One region of the Streptomyces sp. NPDC056224 genome, then DNA from elsewhere that is predicted to be linked to it. Evidence: riboswitches for the same ligand, from Rfam matches in the RefSeq annotation. Region 1 holds a riboswitch; the other holds the start of a gene.

Region 1 (7,502 bases):
GTCGAGGATCCTCTCCTCGAAATCCTCCGGCGGCGGGGTCTTCGTGCTGCGGCGGGCCATCGCTGCGCGGCTCCTTAACCAAGAATGAGTGTGCTGGGGGTCTGACGCGGACCATTGTGGCCCGAGGCACCGACAACGCCGACTCCGACCCAGGGTGTGACCCGGGAACTTATCCGGCGGTCGACGCGCTTGCATACAGTGGCAGGTCTGACAGAAATCTCTGCATCGCGATCGAAGGGACCACATGCCCATGGGTCACACGGCCACAGCCCAGGCCGGCTCCGGCGGCCTGACAGCGACCGAACACCGGCTGGCCAACGGCTTGCGCGTGGTGCTTTCCGAGGACCACCTGACCCCGGTCGCCGCGGTATGCCTCTGGTACGACGTCGGCTCGCGCCACGAAGTCAAGGGACGAACCGGCCTGGCTCACCTCTTCGAGCACCTGATGTTCCAGGGTTCGGCGAGCGTACCGGGCAACGGTCACTTCGAGCTGGTCCAGGGCGCCGGAGGCTCCCTGAACGGCACCACCAGCTTCGAGCGCACCAACTACTTCGAGACGATGCCGACCCACCAGCTGGAGCTCGCGCTGTGGCTGGAGGCGGACCGCATGGGCTCGCTCCTGGCCGCCCTGGACGACGAGTCCATGGAGAACCAGCGCGACGTCGTCAAGAACGAGCGCCGCCAGCGGTACGACAACGTCCCGTACGGCACGGCCTTCGAGAAGCTGACCGCCCTCGCGTACCCCGAGGGCCACCCGTACCACCACACGCCGATCGGCTCCATGGCCGATCTGGACGCCGCCTCCCTGGAGGACGCGCGCGCCTTCTTCCGCACGTACTACGCGCCGAACAACGCGGTGCTGTCGGTCGTCGGCGACATCGACCCGGAGCGCACGCTCGCCTGGATCGAGAAGTACTTCGGCACCATCCCCGCGCACGACGGCAAGCAGCCGCCCCGTGACGGCTCCCTGCCCGACGTCATCGGCCGGGAGCTGCGCGAGGAGATCGTCGAGGAGGTCCCGGCGCGTGCGCTGATGGCCGCCTACCGGCTCCCGCACGACGGCACCCGCGAGTGCGACGCCGCCGACGTGGCGCTGACCGTCCTGGGCGGCGGCGAGTCCTCACGGCTCCACAACCGTCTGGTACGCCGCGACCAGACGGCCGTCGCGGCAGGCTTCGGCATGCTGCGCCTGGCCGGCGCGCCCTCCCTGGGCTGGCTGGACGTCAAGACGTCCGGCGGGGTCGACGTGCCCGACATCGAGGCGGCCGTGGACGAGGAGCTCGCGCGGTTCGCCGCCGAGGGCCCGACGGCCGAGGAGATGGAGCGCGCCCAGGCGCAGCTGGAGCGGGAGTGGCTCGACCGGCTGAGCACGGTCGCGGGCCGCGCCGACGAACTGTGCCGCTTCGCGGTGCTCTTCGGAGACCCGCAGCTGGCCCTGACCGCCGTCCAGCGCGTCCTCGCCGTCACCGCCGAGGAGGTGCAGGCCGTGGCCGCGGCCCGGCTGCGCCCGGACAACCGCGCGGTGCTGGTCTACGAGCCGATCACCGCCGACGCCGACGCCGCCGACGAGTCCGACGAGAACGACGCGAACGAGAACGAGGGGGCGGAGCAGTGAGCGACACCGCAGCCGTCACGATGACCTTCCACCCGCGCCCGCAGGCCGGGGAACCGCAGCCGTGGGCCTTCCCCGCCCCCGACCGCTCGGATCTGGCCAACGGCCTGACCCTGCTGCGCTGCCACCGCCCGGGCCAGCAGGTGATCGCGGTCGAGGTCAACCTCGCCGCCCCGCTGGACGCCGAGCCCGAGGGCCTGGACGGCGTGGCCACCATCATGGCCCGCGCGCTGTCCGAGGGCACCGACAAGCACTCCGCCGAGGAGTTCGCGGCCGAGCTGGAGCGCTGCGGCGCCACCCTCGACGCGCACGCCGACCACCCGGGCCTGCGGGTCTCCCTGGAGGTTCCGGCCTCTCGGCTGCCCAAGGCCCTCGGCCTGCTCGCCGAGGCCCTGCGCGCGCCGGCCTTCGCCGACGCCGAGGTCGACCGCCTGGTGCGCAACCGGCTCGACGAGATCCCGCACGAGCTGGCCAACCCGCAGCGCCGCGCCGCCAAACAGCTCTCCAAGGAGCTGTTCCCGGCCTCCCTGCGGATGTCCCGCCCCCGCCAGGGCACCGAGGAGACGGTCGCGCGGATCGACTCCTCGGCCGTACGCGCCTTCTACGAGGCCCACGTACGCCCCGCCACGGCCACCGCGGTGGTCGTCGGCGACCTGACCGGCATCGACCTGGACGCCGTGCTCGCGGACACCCTGGGCGCCTGGACGGGCAACGCCGCCGAGCCCCTGCCGGTGCCGCCGGTGACCGCCGACGACACCGGTCGCGTGGTCATCGTGGACCGGCCCGGCGCGGTCCAGACGCAGCTGCTGATCGGCCGGATCGGGCCGGACCGGCACGACCGGGTCTGGGCGGCCCAGGTGCTCGGCACGTACTGCCTGGGCGGCACCCTGACCTCACGCCTCGACAAGGTGCTGCGCGAGGAGAAGGGGTACACCTACGGCGTGCGCGCCTTCGGCCAGGTGCTGCGCTCGACCGCCGACGGCAAGGGCGCCTCGATGCTCGCCATCAGCGGCTCGGTGGACACACCGAACACCGGCCCGGCGCTGGAAGACCTCTGGAAGGTGCTGCGCACCCTCGCGGAGGGCGGCCTGACCGATGCCGAACGGGACGTGGCGGTGCAGAACTTGGTGGGTGTGGCCCCGCTGAAGTTCGAGACTGCGGCCTCGGTCGCCGGAACCCTCGCGGACCAGGTCGAGCAGGAGCTGCCGGACGACTACCAGGCGCAGTTGTACGCGCAGCTGGCCGAAACCGGGACGGTGGAGGCGACTTCGGCGGTCGTGAAGGCCTTCCCGGCGGACCGGCTGGTCACCGTCCTGGTCGGCGACGCGGCGCAGATCGAGGCGCCGGTGCGCGCCCTCGGGATCGGCGAGGTGAGCGTCGTCACCAACTGACGGCAGCGGTCGGCCAACTGGTCGATTCGGAAGGGGCTTCGGCGGGCTTGTCCGCCGGAGCCCTTTTTGTCCGATTGGTGGTGAGGTTGCTTTTATGTGGTGTGGCGTACGCAACAAAAAGGCGTGTCTGTTTGGCGATTGACTGATGATCCGCCTAGCGTCACCCGTGCTGCCCGTCAGTTGTACCCGCCGCGTCCGCGGCACCGGGCAGTGATCGCCGAGTCCCCGTCAGGCGCGAGCCTGGGGAGCCGGGGACCCACATGTGTCCCTGGGGTGAATCGGACCCCCTCGCAAGAGGAGGCCCGTAGGAGACCTTCCTGCTCCGAACCCGTCAGCTAACCCGGTAGGCGAGAAGGAAGGAAAGGATCAGCCCCTTCATGGCGTTTGGCAGTCGTCCCGCCGGCTCCGGTAAGCACCGTGGTTCCAGCCGTCTGAGCCGCAAGACCGCCGGCTACGCCGGCATCGCCGCCCTCGCCACCACTGGTGTCGTCGGCTCCCTCGCCGCTCCGGCCTTCGCCGCGGACAACGGCGACCACCACTCCACCCAGGACAACGCGCTCGGCGCCGTGGTCGTCGCCGAGGACCTCCAGGGTGACATCCAGGACCAGGCCGCGTCCCAGCACCGTGCCGCCGAGCACGCCGCCGCCCAGGCGCAGGCCGAGGCCGACGCCAAGCAGCGGGCCGCCGAGGCCAAGCGCCTCGCCGAGGCCAAGGCGAAGGCCGAGCGCGAAGCCGCCGAGCGTGCGGCCCGCGAGGAGGAGCGCAAGCGCCTCAACACCTTCGTCGCGCCGATCGACGGCTCGTACGTCAGCACGCAGTACAAGGCCGGCGGCGGCATGTGGTCCTCCGGCAGCCACACCGGCATCGACTTCCACGCCGCCTCCGGCACCTCCGTCCACGCGGTGGGCGCCGGCGTCGTGGTCGAGGCCGGCTGGGGCGGCGCGTACGGCAACAACGTCGTCATCAAGCACAACGACGGTACGTACACCCAGTACGGGCACATGAACTCGCTGGCCGTCTCCGTCGGCCAGCAGGTCACCGCCGGCCAGCAGATCGGCCTGTCCGGCTCCACGGGCAACTCCAGTGGCCCGCACCTGCACTTCGAGGCCCGCACCGGCGCCTCCTACGGTTCGGACATCGACCCGATCGCGTACCTGCGCTCGCACGACGTCAGCCTCTGACCCGCACCGCACCGCTTCACCGAAGGCCCCGGCTCACCGAGCCGGGGCCTTCGGCGCTCTCCGCCGGGTAAACGTTTCGCATTTCCGAGCGCTCTCGGAAATTATCGTGTGTTGCAATAGAGTCGCAGCACGCACGTGCGTGTCCCATGGGTGTGGCAGTCGGAAATAGGCGGAGGTTCGGTCTTGCGTATTCCTGCGCAGGCGGTATGCACGGCAATCCGCGACGACATCGTCTCCGGGGTCTTCGAACCGGGCGGCAGACTGACCGAGGAAGTGCTGGCCCGCCGGTACGGAGTCTCGCGCGTCCCGGTCCGCGAGGCGCTGCGGACCCTGGAGTCCGAGGGGTTCGTGACCACGCGGCGCCACGCGGGCGCCTGCGTGGCCGAGCCGACCGAACAGGAGGCCGCCGACCTCCTGGAGCTTCGGATGCTGCTGGAGCCCCTGGCGGCCGCCAGGGCGGCCCGGCGGCGTACCGAGGCCCACCTCAAGGTGCTGCGCGGGCTGGTGAGGCTCGGTCAGGAGCGGGCCAGGCGGGGCCAGGGCGAGGACCTGCGGTCCCTGGGCGCCTGGTTCCACGAGACGCTGGCCCAGGCCTCCGGGAGCCCCGGGCTGATCGCCCTGCTCACGCAGATGCGGCACAAGGTGTCGTGGATGTACGTGGTGGAGGCGCCGGCCCGGCCGGTCGAGTCGTGGGCGGAACACGGTGCGATCGTCGACGCGGTGGCGCGGGGGGACGCGGAGCGGGCCCGGACGCTGACGGCGATCCACACCGAGAGGGCGACGGCCGCGCACCGGCCGCGGCTCCGGCCGGCGGTGAGCACTTCGCAACCTGCCGTAAACATGGCGAGCGGCCGGCATTAACAGGGCCCGTATATAAAGGGGTGTATCCGGGCTCCGCTTCCGCGATTTCCGGTCGCGTGCGCGTGCCGCGCGCAGAATTGCCGGGGAGTCGAATTCCCGCGGATGCGCATTTCCGGTGGTGCCGAATTTCGACGCTTTCCGGGCTTCCGTATCCCCGGGCCGCCGAATGCGCGGTGCCCTCCCGCGCCCCGCACCGCCGTGCCCTCCCGCGCCCCGCACCGCCGTGCCCTCCCGCGCCCCGCGCCGCCGTGCCCTCCCGCGCCCCGCGCCGCCGTGTTCGCGCGCGGCCGTGTCTTCCGTGAGCCGCGGGTGACCCCGGAACCACCGGAGCCGCGGCCCCTGGTGGGGGACCGCGGCTCCGGCGGGTGTACTGCGCGGGTCGAACCCGAAGGGTCAGACGGTCTCGGGGAGCTCCTCGAGGCCCTCGGCGACCAGCTTCGCGAGGCGGTCCAGCGCGGCCTCCGCACCGTCGGCCTCGGAGGCGAGGACGATCTCCTCGCCGCCCTGGGCGCCCAGGCCCAGGACCGCCAGCATGGAAGCGGCGTTGACGGGGTCGCCGCCGGCCTTGGCGATGGTCACCGGGACGCCGGAAGCGGTCGTCGCACGGACGAAGATCGAGGCGGGACGAGCGTGCAGGCCCTCGGCCCAGCCGACGTTGACGCGGCGCTCTGCCATGGTGATGCCCTTCAGGTTCTTACGGTTGTCTAGACCAGTCTCTCACGACGCCCGGAATGGTCCGACCGACCTTCGGCCCGGATTTCCCGCCGCTCGACCTTCCCCAGCTTGCACCGCTTTGCCCCAGCCTGCCTATACGCCGCGCGAGCGCTGCCGGGCCGTTCCCGGCCGTAAGGTAGGCCCATGACCACCGAGTCGGACCCCTCGTACCCGGCCCACTGGGAAGCGGACGTCGTCCTGCGCGACGGCGGCACCGCCCGGATCAGGCCCATCACCACCGCGGACGCCGGCCGGCTGGTCAGCTTCTACGAGCAGGTCTCCGACGAGTCGAAGTACTACCGCTTCTTCGCTCCCTATCCCCGGCTCTCCGACCGCGACGTGCACCGGTTCACGCACCACGACTACGTGGACCGGGTCGGCCTCGCGGCGACCATCGGCGGGGAGTTCATCGGCACCGTCCGCTACGACCGCATCGACGCCGACGGCCGGCCCGCCACCGCACCCGCCGACGAGGCCGAGGTCGCCTTCCTCGTCCAGGACGCCCACCAGGGCCGCGGAGTGGCCTCCGCCCTGCTCGAACACATCGGCGCGGTGGCCCGCGAGCGCGGCATCCGCCGGTTCGCCGCCGAGGTGCTGCCCGCCAACACCAAGATGATCAAAGTGTTCACGGACGCCGGCTACCAGCAGAAGCGCAGCTTCGAGGACGGCTCCGTCCACCTCACCCTCGACCTCGAACCGACCGCCGAGTCCCTCGCCGTGCAGCGCGCCCGCGAACAGCGCGCCGAGGCCCGCTCGGTGCAGCGGCTGCTCGCCCCCGGCTCGGTCGCGGTGATCGGGGTCAGCCGCTCCGGCGCGGGCGTGGGCGCCGCCGCGCTGCGCAACCTGCGCGACAGCGGCTTCCACGGCCATCTCTACGCCGTCAACGAGCAGGTCACGCTCGACCTGCTCGACGGCGTGCGGGCCTACCGCACGATCGACGCCATCGGAGCCCCCGTCGACCTCGCCGTGATCGCGGTTCCGGCGGACCGGGTCCCCGAGGTGGTGGCGGCCTGTGGCGAACACGGGGTGCAGGGGCTCGTGGTGCTGTCCGACGGCTACGGGGAGAGCGGCCCGGCCGGGCTCGCCCGCCAGCGCGAACTGGTGCGCCAGGTACGCTCGTACGGGCTGCGGCTGATCGGTCCGAACGCCTACGGGGTGATCAACACCGCGCCCGAGGTGGAGCTCAACGCCTCGCTGACCCCCGCGCCCCTCCCGATGCGGGGCCGGATCGGCCTGTTCACGCAGTCCGGGGCGATCGGGATCGCGCTGCTCTCCGCCCTGCTCCGGCGCGGCGAGGGCCTGTCCTCCTTCGTCTCCGCGGGGAACCGGGCCGACGTCTCCGGCAACGACATCCTCCAGTACTGGTACGACGACGAGGCGACCGACGTCGCCCTGCTGTACCTGGAAACCCTGGGCAACCCGCGGAAGTTCACCCGCCTCGCCCGCCGGACCGCCGCCGAGAAGCCGGTCGTCGTCGCCAGGGGCGGCCGCCACACCCCGGCCGGGCACGTGGTCCCGGGCACCCGGCTGCCCGACGCCACCGTCTCCGACCTGCTGCGGCAGGCGGGCGTGATCCGGGTCGACACGGTGACGGAGCTGGTGGACGTCGGCCTCCTGCTGGCCGCGCAGCCGCTGCCCGCCGGGCCCCGGATCGCGATCCTCGGCAACTCCGAGTCCCTCGGGGTCCTCACGTACGACGCCTGCCTGGCCCAGGGGCTGCGCCCGCTGCCGCCGCTCGACCTG
Region 2 (7,502 bases), on a different contig from region 1:
CTCCCAGGACGAGCAGGGCGCAGCCGGTGAGCACCGGCCAGAGCCGGGCGTCCCGTTCGCCTGCTCCCCCGCCGAGTTGGAGGGTGAAGATGACCGCGGCGGCGCCGCTGAGCCCGGCGGCGAGCGTCGGCAGCACGGCGGCGCGGACCAGTTGGGGGCGTATCTGCCGGGCCGGACCGGTGACGGCGTGTCTCGACGGGGCGTGGCGGGCGGCGCGGAGTCCGGACATCGGCGTCCTCGGTACGTGGGGCCCGGCCCCCAGCGTTCCCGGGGCCCGGTGTTGATCACCGGATACCCACGCTAGACCGCACCATCCCGACCCGGACGGTCAGTTGGGGAAGTTCACGGGGGTGCTTCCCGCTCCCGGTGGAGCGCTCGCACAGCCGCCCGAATCCGCCGGGGCGCCTCCCGCGAGGACCGGCAACGGCCCCGTGCCGCCGGGCTCCCGGGCCGCCTTGCCTACCCGCTCCCGCGCCCCGTGCCCCCGCCCCCGTGCCCCCGCCCCCGACGGCCGGGGCGTCGCGCCCGCCGCGGGCGTACGCCCACCTCGGGTACGCCCACCTCGGGCACGCCCACCTCGCGCACGCCCGCTCCGGGCTCGCCCGGCTCCCAGCGGCCCCGCAGCCGAGGGGCGGGGCCGCCCGGCCGCGGGGCCCCGGTACGTCAGGACCCGACGGCCTCGGGCTCCTCGCGGATCACGGCGTGCGGCCGCGCCGCCGTGACCGGATGCGGGGTCGCGGCCGGGGTGACCGCGGCGCCCGCCACGAAGGGCCGCCACCAGGGTTCCGCCGGGGCATCGGCGGAGCCGGGCTCGAAGGGCTGGCCCGGGATCGGCAGGGCGATGGCCGATCCGGTCTCCTCGGCCGCGGCCAGGGTGCCCTCGCCCGGTTCGTCCCACGGGTGGAGGGCCAGGTTGAAGGTGCCCCAGTGGATCGGCATCATCGTGCCGCGCGGGGCTCCGCCCTGGAGGTCGAGGTGGGCGCGCATGCCCTCCCCGGGGGTCATGTGGATGTCGGGCCAGTACTCCGAGTAGGCCCCGATCTGGATCATCGTGGCGTCGAACGGCCCGTGCTCGGCGCCGATCTCCTTGAAGCCGGGGAAGTATCCGGTGTCCCCGCTGTGGTAGATGCGGTGCTCGTCGCCCGCGACGACCCAGGAGGCCCACAGGGTGTTCTGCTGGTTGCGCAGCCCGCGTCCGCAGAAGTGCCGGGCGGGGGTCGCCGTCAGCGAGAGCCCGGCGACCTCGGTGCTCTCGTTCCAGTCCAGCTCGCGCAGCCGGTCGGCCGGTACGCCCCAGCGCTCCAGGTGCGCGCCGACGCCCAGCGGGACGGCGAAGACCGTGTCCGTACCGGCCAGCGCCTTGATCGTCGGCAGGTCGAGGTGGTCGTAGTGGTCGTGCGAGATCACCACCACGTCGGCCGTCCCCAGCGAGGCCAGGGGCACCGGCACGGGGTGCAGCCGCTTGGGGCCGGCGAAGGGGAAGGGGGAGCACCGCTCGCCCCACACGGGGTCGAAGAGCACCCGTCGGCCGTCGATCTCGGCGAGCACGCTGGAGTGGCCCATCCAGGTGAGCCGCAGACCGCTCACGGGCGGCTTCGCCAGCTCCGCGAGCGTCGTCGGGTACACGGGGATCGGCGCGCCGGGATTGCGCCGGAGCCGCTCCTCCTTGTGGAAGTAGATCTTCGCGAACTCCGCCATCGACCCCGAGGGCCTGGTCCGGGCCCCGACCGGATTCTGGAAGACGCCGTCGGCGAAGTTCGGCGAGCGGCGGATCCTCTCCAGCCGGGCGCCGGACGGGTCCGCGCCGAAGGCTTCGGGCCGCAGGGCACGCAGCCGTGGACGCAAGGGACGGGAGCCGGTCAAAGCGCCTCCTGGGAGGATGGGGTCAGGACGGTCGTCGCACTACGACCATCCCAACGCACACGCGCCCCGGAGGATTCCGCTCGCGGCTCCCGTCCGCACCGCCGGTCGCCCCCTACAACGGGAGCAGGTCCGGTCGCTTCGCCTCCACGTGGTCCCCGGAGGACTCCCCGCGCAGCCGTCGGCCGATCCACGGCGCCAGGTGCTCGCGCGCCCACTGGATGTTGTCCCGGGTCACGTCCACCGAGCCGCGCGGCCGCTCCGGCGGCCACGGCTGGTCGGGGTCGGCGGGCACTTCCAGCCCCAGCACCTGGGCGGCGCGCAGTGCGACCCGCGTGTGCCCCTCGGGTGACAGGTGCAGCCGGTCGGCGTCCCAGGCCCGCCGGTCCTGTACGGATTTCAGCGACCAGAGGTCGAGCACCGGGCAGTCGTAGCGGTCGGCGATGGCGCGGACGTGCGCGCTGTACGTCGCCACCTTGCCGCGCAGGTGCTTGAGGACCGGCACGCCCCGGGTGTCGAAGCCGGTGGTGATCATGACGTGGCCGACGGCCCCGGTAAGGTCGGCGACGGCGGCCTCGAACCGCTCCGCCACGTCGTCGGGGTCGCTGCCGGGCCGGATGATGTCGTTGCCGCCCGCGCAGAAGGTCACCAGGTCGGGCGCGAGCTCCTTGGCCCGCGGGACCTGTTCGGCCACGATCTGGTCGAGGAGTCGGCCGCGCACGGCCAGGTTCGCGTACCGGAAGTCGTGCTCGTCACGCCGGTCGGCCAGGAGCACGGCGAGCCGGTCCGCCCAGCCGAGAAAAGAATCCCCGGGTCCCGGGTCCCCCACGCCCTCGGTGAAGCTGTCCCCGATCGCCGCGTACGAGCCGATGGTCTTGAGTGTCGTCGTCGTCGCTGCCACGAGACGACATCCTTCACTCCCGTACACGACCTACGCCAACGTAAGCAGGGGTTGACGGACCGTGATCTTTACCACGCGGGGGATAAGGAATAGGTACACGTGAGGCCGGGACCCCCCTCGGGGCCCCGGCCTCACGCGTGCCTGCGTTCCGGCGGCGGGTGCCGTCAGATGCTCACGCCCTTCGAGCGGAGGTAGGCGAGCGGGTCGATGTCCGAGCCGTAGGACGGGCCCGTGCGGATCTCGAAGTGGAGGTGCGGGCCGGTCGAGTTGCCGGTGGAGCCGGAGAGACCGATGCTCTGGCCGCCGGTGACGCTCTGACCCGCCGAGACGGACAGCACGGAGAGGTGGCCGTACTGCGAGTAGGTGCCGTCCGTGTGCTTGATGATGACCTCGTTGCCGTACGCGCCGGCCCAGCCGGACGAGACCACGGTGCCCGGGCCGACGGCCTTGACGGTGGTGCCGGAGCTGGCGATGAAGTCGACGCCGGTGTGGTAGCCGGAGGACCACATGCTGCCGGCGACCTTGTACTGGGTGGATATCCCGCCGCTCACCGGGGCCACGAAGCCGGAGGCGGACCGCTGCGCGGCCGGCGCCTCGGCGGCGGCTTCGCGCTGCACCGGGGCGGCCTTCTCGGCGACCTTCTCGGCGGGCTTGGGAGCCGACTTCGGAGCCGGCTTCGCAGCGGCCTTGGGAGCCGGGGCGGGAGCCGGGGCGGCGGGGGCGGAGTCGGGTGCGGCCGCCGCGCCCTTCGCGCCCAGGGTCAGCTTCAGGCCGGGGTGGATGAGGGAGGGGTTGGTACCGACGGCCTCGCGGTTGTCGGCGTACAGCCGCTCCCAGCCCCCGGAGAGGTGGCGCTCTGCGGCGATCTTGGAGAGGTAGTCGCCGGGCACGACCGTGTAGACGGTCGGCGCGGCCTCCACGGCGGCGGTCGGGGCCGCCTGGAGCGAGAGGGGAAGCTGCGGCGCCACGGCGGGGGCCGCGGCAGGCGCGGCGGCCGGAGCGGGGGCCGCCTGGGCGCCGGCGGCACCCATCAGGGGCAGCGCGAGCGCCGCACCGCCGGTGCCGGCGACGGCGAGACCGCGGGAGATGGAACGGGACTTGGGACGGCGGTGCTTGCCCTTTGCGGACATGGCGAATTCCTCTCCGTCGCCTGCGAGGTGAGCTGTCGGGTTCGGACTGGAGATGTCCGGCCGTCCGTGAACGGAACATGGGCGGCTTAACCCCGAGCCGTCCCGGAAAGATCCGGAACAGCGGCTTACCTGGTTCCCCCGCTCCTGCCGAGCGCGTGAATAGTTGGGTGCGGTTTCCGGGCGGCGGCAGGATTCGGCGGTCCACCCGGATGGATCGCGAAGGTAATCCCATAAGGCCGTACACAACAAGCCGTGAATTCCCTGACGGAATAACAGGGATGAGGGACCGCCGGAATTCCGGTCACCCTGCGTCCCGCCCCCACCGCCAACAACCGCTCCGGCCGGGCCATTCACCCTTCGCGATCAGGCACGCACGGTCACCGTATGATCTGGCTCACGGGGCCGCGTCCGATCTCGCCGCCGTTCATGGCAAGTTGGCGCCAAGTAGCTTAATTCGGACAGATGACCCACCACGAAGCGGAGGAGTTCCCGTGACCCAGCAGATACAGGAGCCGGAACTGTCCGGAGTGCGCAATTTCCGCGACGTGGGGGGATTGCCGACTTCCGGCGGGCGAAGGGTCAAGGCGGGACGACTGTTCCGAAGCGGACATCTCGCGCATGCCACCGAAACCGACGCAGAATTCCTCGCCTCGCTCGGCCTCCACACCGTCTTCGACTTCCGCAACAACGCCGACCACGCCCTGGAGGGGCCGGACGTCGAACTGCCCGGCGTCCGGAACGTCAACATCCCGCTCTCGGACCCGGCCGACGGCCGGGAGTTCTGGAAGATGGTCCGCGACGGCGACCTCGACCAGCTCCGCGCCATCCTGGGCGACGGGAAGGCCGCGGCCCGGATGGAGAGCTCGTACCGCGGGATCATCAAGCACCGCACCGGCGAGCACAGCCGGGTGGTGCACGCCCTCGCCGAGGACAGCGTGCCCGCCCTCCTGCACTGCGCGGCCGGCAAGGACCGGGCGGGCCTGTCGATCGCCGTCACCCTGCTCGCGCTGGGCGTCGAGCGCGAGGCGATCGTGGCGGACTACCTGGAGTCGAACGCTCCGCACCGTCGCTACCGGGTACGCCGCAGCGGCGGGTCGGCCGAGGCCCGCTCCCCCGAGGCGATGGAGCTGCTCGCCCCGCTCTTCGATGCCCGCGCCGAGTACCTGGAAGCGGCCTTCGACACCATCGACGGGCACTGGGGCGGTGTGGACCGCTACCTGGCGCAGGGCCTCGGACTCACGCCCGAGACCCTCGGCCGGCTGCGGGAGCGGCTGCTCGACTGACGACGCCGCCGCAGGCCGTCACCGGTTGCCGACGGCCTGCTTCACCAGGGTCCTGCCGAAGTCCCACATCAGCCCCGAGCCGCCGTGCGCCTCGTCCATGACGTCCCGGAAGGCGCCGACGAACCGGTCGACGTCCCGCTCGTCCACGATCAGCGGCGGGATGAGCTTGATCACTTCGAGGTGGTCCCCGGACACCTGGGTGAGGATCCGGTGCTTCTGCAGCAGCGGCACGACGACCATCTGCGCGAAGAGCCCCTTGCGGGCCGCCTGCAGCATGGTCCACCGGCTGCGCAGCCCCAGCGAGGACGGCCGGCCGAACTCGATGCCGATCATCAAGCCGCGCCCCCGCACCTCGTGCAGCAGCTCGTACTCGCCCACCAGGGCGGCGAGCCGCCCGCGCAGCAGGTCCCCCACGGCGCGGGCACGGGCCACGACCTCCTCGTCCTCCATGACCGACAGCACCGCCAGCCCGGCCGCCATCGCCTGCGCGTTGGAGCCGAAGCTCGCGGAGTGCACGAGCACCCGGTCCATGGACGAGTAGACCTTCTTGAAGATCCAGTCCTTGCCCAGGGTCGCGCCGACCGGCACGTACCCACCCGACAGGGCCTTGGCCACGCACACCAGATCCGGTTCCACGCCCGGCTCGTGCTGGTACGCATAGAAATCGCCGGTGCGGCCGAGGCCGGTCTGCACCTCGTCCGCGATCAGCAGGGCCTTGTGCCGGCGCAGCAGCTCCTGCGCCGCGAGCAGGAAGCCGGGCGGGGCGGCGAGCACCCCCTTGCCCTGGATCGGCTCGACGACGAAGGCGGCCACGTCGCCGCGCTTCAGCTCCCGCTCCAGTGCGCCCAGGTCCCCCAGCGCGACCTTCGTGTCGGGGAGCAGCGGCGCGAAACCGTCCCGGAAGCCGCCTTCGCCGTTGACCGAGAGCGACCCCGTCGTGAGCCCGTGGAAGGCGTGGTCGCAGTAGAGGATCCTGGGCCGCCCGGTGGCGTACCGGGCGAATTTCAGGGCCGTCTCCACCGCCTCGGTGCCGCTGTTGCCGAAGAAGACGCGGTCCAGGTGCGGGCTGTACGAGAGCAGCTTCTCCGCGAGCAGCCCGGGCAGCGGCTGGCAGTCGAAGCGGGTGAGGTCGGCGAGCTGGGCGTCCAGGACGTCGTGCAGGGCGCGGCGGACCACGGGGTGGTGCCGGCCCAGGCCCATCACCCCGAACCCGGCCAGCATGTCGAGGTAGTCGTTGCCCTCGGCGTCCCAGAAGTGGGCTCCCTCGGCCCGTTCGTAGACCTTGTCGAAGCCGATGGTGTGCAGCATCCGGGGCAGCTGGTGGTTGAGGTGCCGGGCGTGCAGCTCGTACCGCTCGCCGCCGCGCTCGGCCAGCAGGGCGCCGAGGTCGAAGCCACTGTGCCGGCCGCCCTTCCCCAGGCCGCCGGGGCCCAAGCCGCCCGGGCCCTGTCCGCCCGGGCCTTGTCCGGCCGGCGTCATGCCGACTTGTCCCGGTTGCCGCCGACCGTCTCCCTGGCCGCGCGCAGGGACTCCTTGAGGGAGCCCATGGTGGCGAGGACGGCGGTCGGCTCGTAGCCGCAGTGCGCCATGCAGTTCGCGCAGCGCGGGTCCTTGCCCCGGCCGTACTTGCTCCAGTCGGTGTCGTTGATGAGTTCCCGGTACGTGGGCACGTAGCCGTCGCTCATCAGATAGCAGGGGCGCTGCCAGCCGAAGAGGGAGTAATTCGGAATGGCCCAGGCCGTGCAGGGGAAATCGGCCTTTCCTTCCAGGAAGTCCAGGAAGAGCGGCGAGTGGTTGAGCCGCCAGCGCCTGCGGTTGCCGCCCGCGAAGGCCTTCCTGAAGAGTTCGCGGGTCTGTTCCACGCCGAGGAAGTGCTCCTGGTCGGGGGCCTTTTCGTAGGCATAGGCGGGCGAGATCATCATCTCGTCCACCTGGAGTTCGTCATTCAGGTAGTTGAGTACCTCGATGATCGTCTGCGGAGTGTCCGTGTTGAAGAAGGTGGAGTTGGTGGTCACCCGGAACCCGCGCCTCTTCGCCTCCTTGATGGCCGCGACGGCCTCGTCGAAGACGCCTTCCTTGGCCACCGACTCGTCGTGCCGTTCGCGCAGGCCGTCGATGTGCACGGCGAAGGCGAAGTACGGGGACGGGGTGAACTTCTCGATCTTCTTGCGCAGGAGCATGGCGTTGGTGCAGAGGAAGACGTACTTTCGCCGCGCCACCAACTGACGGACGATCTCGTGGATCTGCGGGTGCATCAAGGGCTCGCCGCCCGCGATGGACACCATGGGAGCGCCGGACTCCAGCACGGCGCCGACCGCCTGGGCCACC

The links. A riboswitch is a leader RNA that binds a small molecule or an ion and turns the genes downstream of it on or off. The one in region 1 is predicted to bind cyclic di-AMP.
Region 2: another riboswitch for cyclic di-AMP. It lies ahead of ACFCZ1_RS23920 (peptidoglycan DD-metalloendopeptidase family protein); the one in region 1 lies ahead of ACFCZ1_RS15945 (M23 family metallopeptidase).

The regions. Positions count from the first base shown of each region.
Region 1 covers NZ_JBHJTK010000010.1:166,152-173,653, reverse strand. The annotation lists gene ACFCZ1_RS15960 (DNA topoisomerase (ATP-hydrolyzing) subunit A) at 1-60, opposite strand, end outside; gene ACFCZ1_RS15955 (M16 family metallopeptidase) at 251-1,615, shown strand; gene ACFCZ1_RS15950 (M16 family metallopeptidase) at 1,636-3,003, shown strand; cyclic di-AMP (ydaO/yuaA leader) riboswitch at 3,209-3,368, shown strand; gene ACFCZ1_RS15945 (M23 family metallopeptidase) at 3,381-4,184, shown strand; gene ACFCZ1_RS15940 (GntR family transcriptional regulator) at 4,368-5,045, shown strand; gene ACFCZ1_RS15935 (HPr family phosphocarrier protein) at 5,439-5,720, opposite strand; gene ACFCZ1_RS15930 (GNAT family N-acetyltransferase) at 5,904-7,502, shown strand, end outside.
Region 2 covers NZ_JBHJTK010000022.1:63,451-70,952, forward strand. The annotation lists gene ACFCZ1_RS23905 (ATP-binding protein) at 1-229, opposite strand, end outside; gene ACFCZ1_RS23910 (MBL fold metallo-hydrolase) at 664-1,863, opposite strand; gene ACFCZ1_RS23915 (SGNH/GDSL hydrolase family protein) at 1,976-2,761, opposite strand; gene ACFCZ1_RS23920 (peptidoglycan DD-metalloendopeptidase family protein) at 2,926-3,891, opposite strand; cyclic di-AMP (ydaO/yuaA leader) riboswitch at 3,896-4,098, opposite strand; gene ACFCZ1_RS23925 (tyrosine-protein phosphatase) at 4,383-5,174, shown strand; gene ACFCZ1_RS23930 (aspartate aminotransferase family protein) at 5,193-6,653, opposite strand; gene hpnH (adenosyl-hopene transferase HpnH) at 6,650-7,502, opposite strand, start outside.